One region of the Massilia suwonensis genome, then DNA from elsewhere that is predicted to be linked to it. Evidence: predicted binding sites of a transcription regulator. Region 1 holds the regulator's gene; the other holds the start of a gene.

Region 1 (3,651 bases):
CCAGCGCGGCGCCGCGGCCGATGCCGTCCGGATTGTCGTCGCCATCGCCGTCGCTATCGTCGTCATTGCCGACGTCGGCCGCCGACAAGGGCCGCATCGGCGTGCGCCCTTCTCCCGGTCCGCCGGCGGTAGCCCGGTGCAGCTCGAAGGCCTGCGGCCCCTTCTTCATCATGCGCAGCACGTAGACCGTGCCGGCGCCGAACACGAAGAAATAGGCGATCACGAACAGCCCGAGCGTGAGCGCCAGCGCGCCGGCGCCGTGCGGCGAAACCGCGTCCGCCGTGCGCAGCACGCCGTATACCACCCAGGGCTGGCGCCCGACCTCGGTGGTGACCCAGCCGGCCAGGATGGCGACCAGGCCTGCCGGACCCATCCACAGCGCGGCGCGCAAGAAAGGCCGCGTGGTGAAGATCCGCCCACGCCGCCGCAGCAGCAGGCTCCAGGCGCCGAGGGCGATCATCAGGAGGCCCAGGCCCACCATCAGCCGGAAGCTCCAGAACACGATCAGGGAATTCGGCCTTTCCTCGCGCGGGAACTCCTTCAGGCCGCGGAACTGCCCGTTCCACGAGTGCGTGAGAATCAGGCTGCCCAGGTGCGGGACGCCGACCGCATAGCGCGTTTTCTCGGCCTCCATGTCGGGAATCCCGAACAGCAGCAAGGGCACCGCCTCGCCGGGCTCGTTCTGCCAGTGCCCTTCCATCGCGGCCAGCTTGGCCGGCTGGTGCTCGAGCGTGTTGAGGCCATGGAAGTCGCCGATCACGGCCTGGATCGGCGCGACCAGCAGGATCATCCACATCGCCATCGACAGCATCTTACGCACCGCCGGGTTGTCCCTTTTACGCAGTAATTGCCACGCACCGGTGGCACCGACGATCAGGGCGGTGGTCAGGTAGGCCGCCACCACCATGTGCATCAGGCGATACGGAAAGGAGGGATTGAACACGATCGCCAGCCAGTCGGCGGGCACCATGCGGTTGCCCTCGATGGCATAGCCTTGCGGCGTCTGCATCCAGCTGTTGGCGGCCAGGATCCAGGTCGCGGAAATCAGCGTGCCGACGGCGACCATGCAAGTGGCAAGGAAATGCAGGCCGGGGCCGACCCGGGTCCAGCCGAACAGCATCACGCCAAGAAAGCCCGCTTCCAGGAAGAAGGCGGTCAGCACCTCGTAGGCCAGCACCGGCCCCATGATGGAGCCGGCGAATTCGGACATGTAGCTCCAGTTGGTGCCGATCTGGTAGGCCATCACGATGCCCGAGACCACGCCCATGCCGAACATGACGGCGAAGATCTTCAGCCAGAAGTGGTAGAGGTCGACGTAGACCTGGCGCCTGGTGCGCAGCCAGGACAGTTCGAGCACGGCCAGGTAGCTGGCAAGGCCGATGGTCACCGCCGGGAACAGGATGTGGAAGGACATCGTAAACGCGAACTGGATGCGTGCCAGGTCCAATGCCGACAGGCCGAACATGTGTTCTCCTCTGGATGCGGTGTCCGGAATCTAGCACGACAGTGGGGGCGCACGATTGCCCGATTGACCAGAGCAGAGCTTCGTCTAGCCGGATGCGTGCGCGCTCTTGCACCGTTGTATCAACCTATTCCAAGCGGATAACAATGTCCGGAACGCTGGGAGCGCGCCGCTGACCGGTCTATAATCCGCTTAACCATTCAATGTCTTCGAACCGATGAGCCAGGCCATCCACTTCCCCAACAGCGCACCGGTCAGCCTGGGCGCCATCAAGGCCAGCTGCGCCGCCTGCAGCATGCATCAGCTGTGCCTGCCGATGGGCCTGGACGATGCCGACATCAACCGCCTCGACCAGATCATCGGCAGCCGGCGCCGTCTTGTACGCGACGAGCGCCTGTACGCCATGGGCGAGCCTTTCCGCAGCCTGTACGCGGTGCGCTACGGCCATTTCAAGACCTACCAGATCAACGCGGCCGGCGAGCAGCAGATCACGGGTTTCCAGATGGCCGGCGAACTGCTGGGCATGGATGCGATCAGCGGCGACCGCTACCACTGCGACGCCGTCGCGCTGGAAGACAGCGAAGTCTGCGAAATTCCGTTCGCGCGCCTGGAAGAACTGTTCGGCCACGTGCCGACCCTGTTGCGTCACTTCCACAGGATCATGAGCCAGGAAATCACGCGCGAGCAAAACGTCATGCTGCTACTCGGCAATATGCGCGCCGAGCAGCGCTTTGCCGTCTTCCTGGTCAATCTGTCGGCCCGCTATGCCGCGCGCGGCTACTCGAGTACGGAATTCGGCCTGCGCATGTCGCGCGAAGACATCGGCAATTACCTCGGTCTGACCATCGAAAGCGTCAGCCGCCTGCTCTCGCGCTTCAAGAAGCAGGGCTGGATCGAAGTGGACAAGCGCGAAGTCAAGCTGCTCGACCCGGCCAAGCTGAAGGCGATCGCCGCCGGAACCGACCAGTGCGCTCCGATGTCCTGAAGCGTTTTTTCAGAAGGTAATCTGCACCGAGGACGCGCTGCGTGTAGCCGCGCCGTGGAACACGGCTTCGATGTTGTTACCGTCCGGATCGAGCACGAAGGCGGCGTAGTAGCCCGGATGATAGGGACGCTCGCCGGGCGCGCCGTTGTCCTTGCCGCCGGCGTTTAATGCTGCCTGGTAGAAGGCATCGACCATGGCGCGGCCGGCGGCCTGGAAGGCCAGGTGGAGGCGGCCGGTCAGCTTGCCCTGGGCGGCCTGGCTGTCGGCGGTGGAGACGAACAGTTCGTCGTACCAGAAATAATCGTCGCCCTCGCCGCCCAAGGGGATGCGAAGTGTCTCGAAGATCGCGGTGTAGAAGCTGCGGGAGGCTGGCAGGTCCTTGACCACCAGCTGGATGTGGTCGATCAGGCGGCCGCGGTGGAGTTGCTGGGTTTCCATTGTTGTGCTCCTGGTGAAAACACACTGGATGACCGCGCAGCTTCGCCATTATTCGTGACAGCCGCGCACCGTAGGGTGGGCATGCCCACGCGTTTTCGTACTTTACCTCACCCGAAAAACAATCGAATCCGATACGGCGCGAGGCCAGCAAGACCTTGGGGCAGCACCACAGCACGAACGCGTGGGCATGCCCACCCTACGTTACACCGCAGCCAACGACTGTCGGCGGCGGTGCGAACAATTAGGCCTTCGCCTTTTCCTTGGCGATCCAGCCATCCACCAACTGCCCCAGCACGTCCAGCGGCACCGAGCCGGCGCCCAGCACCATGTCATGGAATGCCGGCAGCGAGAACTTCGGTCCCAGTTCCGCCTTCGCCTTCTCGCGCAGTTCGACGATGCGCAGCATGCCGATCATGTAGGCCGTGGCCTGGCCCGGCCAGACGACGTAGCGGTCGACTTCCTCGACGTTGATGCCGTAGTCGACCGCCTGCTGGCGCGTCCAGCCCTTGGTATGCAGGCCGGTGTCGACGACGAGGCGCCGCGCGCGGAACAGTTCCGAGCCGAGGGCGCCGAGCAGGCCGGGGACGTCATTCTCGTACCAGCCCTGCTCCACCGCCAGGCGTTCGGTGTACAGCGCCCAGCCCTCGCTGTGCGCGCTGCCGCCGCTGAAGATGCGCTGGCTGCGGTATTTCGGGATGCCGGCCAGCTCCTGCTGGATCGCCAGCTGGAAGTGGTGGCCCGGCACGGCCTCGTGGTAGGACAGGCT
Region 2 (3,651 bases), 680 kb from region 1:
AGGGCCAGCGGCCAGGACAACGAGTACAGGAGCAGCACGTGCAGGCCCGGGCCCGGGGCCAGGTTCAGTATGGCCAGCAGCGCCAGCAGGAGCGAGGGTGGCAGGGTGGCCAGCATGAAGCGGCGCGGGCGCGGCTCGACCAGGGCGAGCAGGAACAGGGCCCCGGTCAAGCCCGGCAGGGCCAGCACCAAGCCCTCGGGCAGCATGGCCGCGCACACCACCATTGCCCCCGCGTGCGTCGCATACAGCCAGGCACAGCGGGGTCCCGGGCCCCAGCGCAGGCGTCCGGCCGCCCAGGCGGGGGCGCCGAGCAGCACCAGAGCCACCCGAATGCGCACCGTGGAGGCTGCACGCGCGGTGTCGATCCAGGCGTCCCAGGCGCCGAACAGGACCACGAAGAGCCCGAATGCAGGGCCCAGCACCAGCAACAGCCGGGCGATGCCGGCATCGAGCTGGGTGTCGAACGCGGCTTCGAGTTCGCCCGGCAGCGGGTGGAACAGGTTTCGCAGCCCGGCCAGGGCCGCGGCCGGTACGGATGGGGAGCGAGTGTGCATGGCGAGGCGATGCGCGCCGGCTGAGCCTGTTCAGGGCGGCGCCGGCGCCGGCGGGCGCACCGGCGTGGCCAGCGGAAGCGCGCCGGGTTGGCCCAGCAGCGCGGCGAGCGCGGCCACCACCTGCCGTCCCAGCACCAGGTCGCCGCGCTCGACCTGCGAAGCGGTCCGATGCAGCGCGCGCAGGATGACGGCGTGATCGGCGCGGCGCGGACGCAGGCAGGCATCGCCGAGCCGCTCGAGCAGCACCTCTTCGTGGCGAAACCCGGTTTCGACCGCGGCCACGGCAGCAGGGAAGCGCCGGACGAAATCGGCGTCGGTGGCGGCGCACAGCGTGCCGATGCGGCCCAGTAGCAGCCTGCGGCGATGGCGTAGCGCCGCGCACGCCGCCCAGCGCGGCACATTGATATGACGGAGCTTCATCGCTTGTCTCGGGACGCTTCGATTAAAGGAAACAGTGTCGGGCGGATGGTGCCGTTTATCGTTTGATGCAGATCAAAAATTCACGAGACCGCGTGCTGGCTGGGAGAATGCGCCGGCGCTCCCGTGCGGCGCCGGGACCCGGCCGGCGCAAAACCGTCCGTGCTAGTATCGCCGCTATGCCTGCGCGGCCCTGCGCCCAACGATCGGGAGCCTTCACCATGTTCATCGAAAAGATCCTTGTTGCCACCGACGGTTCCGACCTGGCCGTGCGCGCGGCCCAGGTCGCCGCGCTGCTTGCCGGTACCGGCGGGCGGCGCATCGTCGCCTTCTCCGTCGCGCAGCCGCGCTTTTCGCTCCCGGCCGATGCGATCGGAAGCTTCGACGCCGGCGCCGAAGTGCGCCGCGCGCTCGATGCCGCGCGTGCCCATGCCGGTACGGTGGCCCGGATCGCGCAGGATGCCGGCCTCGCATGCGACACCCGCACCAGGATCTCGACCACACCCGGCCTCGAGATCGTGCGCGCTGCCCGGGAGCAGGGCTGCGACCTGATCGTCATGGGTGCGCACGGCCCCGCCGACGCCAACCCGCTGTTCACTGGCAGCGTGGCCCAGCACGTCCTGGCATGGTCGACCATTCCAGTGCTCGTCCTGCGGGATCCTGGAGAAGCGGCCAAGCCCGAGTACAGCGACGGTTCCTAAGAAGGCCCGGCCCGGTGACGCCGCATGCTCCTTCCGGCGCAGCGATCACCGCAAGGCGTGTGCGCGCCTGCTCCTCCTTTTTCAATGTATTTGACGCAGATCAAATAGTGATGCCTTGAGCAGACAGGAGTCACGTAAGCTGGATCGGAAGCCGCCGCGGGCGGCATGCCAGTGGAGGTCCAGATGAGTATCCGCAACCTCAGCACCTTCTTCGCACCCGGTTCCGTCGCCCTGGTCGGTGCCTCTTCTCGGCCTGGAAGCGTGGGGGCGGCCGTTCTGGCCAGTCTCGTCAGCGGCGGTTTTGCCGGACCGGTCTGGCCGGTCAACCCCAAGTATCGACACTTGTTGGGCCTGGATGTATTTTCCGACGTCTCGCGCCTGCCGCTCGCGCCGGAGCTGGCGGTGGTGTGCACGCCGGCGGCGACCGTACCGGGCATTGTCGGCCAGCTCGGCGTGCTCGGATGCCGCAGCGTGGTGGTGCTCAGTGCCGGGTTCGACGCGGCGGGACCAGAAGGCGCCAGCCTGCGCCAGGCCATGCTCGACGCCGCCCGTCCTTACCTACTGCGCATCCTCGGCCCGAATTGCGTCGGCCTGCTGGTGCCGGGCGTCGGCCTGAACGCGAGCTTCGCCCCGGTGGCGGCGCTGCCGGGGCGCCTCGCTTTCGTCGCCCAGTCCGGCGCCATGGTGACGGCCGTGCTCGACTGGGCGCGGGAACGCGGGATCGGGTTTTCCTCCTTCGTCTCGCTCGGGGATGGCACCGACGTCGACCTCGGCGACCTGCTCGATTACCTGGCGGGGGACCCCGGCACCGACGCCATCCTGGTGTATGCCGAGAGCGTCCGCCAGGCGCGCAAGTTCATGTCGGCCGCGCGCGGCGCGGCGCGCGCCAAACCGACCGTGATCGTCAAGGCCGGGCGCGCGCCGGAAGCGGCCCGCGCCGCCTTCAGCCATACCGGTGCGCTCGCCGGCGCCGACCTGGTGGTCGATGCGGCGCTGCGCCGGGCGGGCATGCTGCGCGTGCATACCACGGCCGAGCTGTTCGACGCGGTGGCGATGCTGGCGCACCGGCTGCGCCCGGGCGCGGGCCGGCTGGCGATCCTGACCAACGGCGGCGGTCCTGGCGTGATGGCGACCGATGCCCTGGTGGAGGCGCACGGCACCCTGGCCCGGCTCGGCGCGGACACGCTGGCGCAGCTGGACGAGGGCTTGCCGCCGAACTGGCCGCGTGCCAATCCTGTCGATATCGTCGGCGACGCACCGGCCGGGCGCTACCGCCATGCGCTGCAGGCCCTGCTCGCCTCGCCCGACGCCGACGCCGTGCTGCTGATCCATGCGCCGACCGCGATCGTGCCGGCGGCCGATGTCGCGCGGGTACTGCTGCCACTGCTGCGCGCCGCCGCGAAACCGGTGTTGTGCTGCTGGCTCGGCGGCGCCAGCGTGGCCGAGGCGCGCCGGCTCTGCCTCGATGCCGGACTGCCCGTTTTCGAGACACCCGAGGAGGCCGTGCGTGCGTTGATGCAGCTGGTCGACTACGGCCGCAACCAGGCGCTGCTGATGCAGGTACCCTCGGCGGGACGCCTGGCCCCGCCCGACCGCCTCGGCGCGCGTGCCCATGTGGCGCGTCTGATGGCCGCGCGCTGCGAGGCGGTGGGCGAGGCCAACGCGAAGCTGATCCTCGCCTGCTACGGCATCCCGTCGGTGGCGACCGAAGTCGTCTCCGACGAGACGGATGCGCTGGCCGCTGCGGCGCGCATCGGCTATCCGGTCGCGCTGAAGATCCTTTCTCCCGACATTTCCCACAAGTCGGACGTCGGCGGCGTCGCCCTCGACCTTGGCGATCCACGGGCACTCGGCGAGGCGCTAGCGCGCATGACCGAGCGGGTGCGAACCCTGCGGCCCGAGGCACGGCTGTTCGGGTTTACGGTCCAGGCCATGGCGCGCCGCGCGCACGCCCTCGAACTGATCGTCGGCCTGTCGGT

The links. The regulator FNR, encoded in region 1, switches genes on or off when oxygen is low (the NO sensors DNR and NnrR bind a similar motif). The targets are predictions, from matches to a motif close to TTGATNNNNATCAA.
Region 2: a site for FNR is predicted at 1,037-1,050, ahead of ACFPQ5_RS09505 (universal stress protein). Genes of this name have one in related genera too.

The regions. Positions count from the first base shown of each region.
Region 1 is NZ_JBHSMR010000013.1:1,032,065-1,035,715, forward strand. Features, by position in the region: gene ACFPQ5_RS12580 (cytochrome ubiquinol oxidase subunit I) at 1-1,465, opposite strand, end outside; gene fnr (fumarate/nitrate reduction transcriptional regulator Fnr) at 1,680-2,447, shown strand; gene ACFPQ5_RS12590 (VOC family protein) at 2,457-2,885, opposite strand; gene ACFPQ5_RS12595 (DUF885 domain-containing protein) at 3,127-3,651, opposite strand, start outside.
Region 2 is NZ_JBHSMR010000013.1:353,313-356,963, forward strand. Features, by position in the region: gene ACFPQ5_RS09495 (GGDEF domain-containing protein) at 1-554, opposite strand, end outside; gene ACFPQ5_RS09500 (hypothetical protein) at 585-974, opposite strand; gene ACFPQ5_RS09505 (universal stress protein) at 1,193-1,672, shown strand; gene ACFPQ5_RS09510 (bifunctional acetate--CoA ligase family protein/GNAT family N-acetyltransferase) at 1,856-3,651, shown strand, end outside.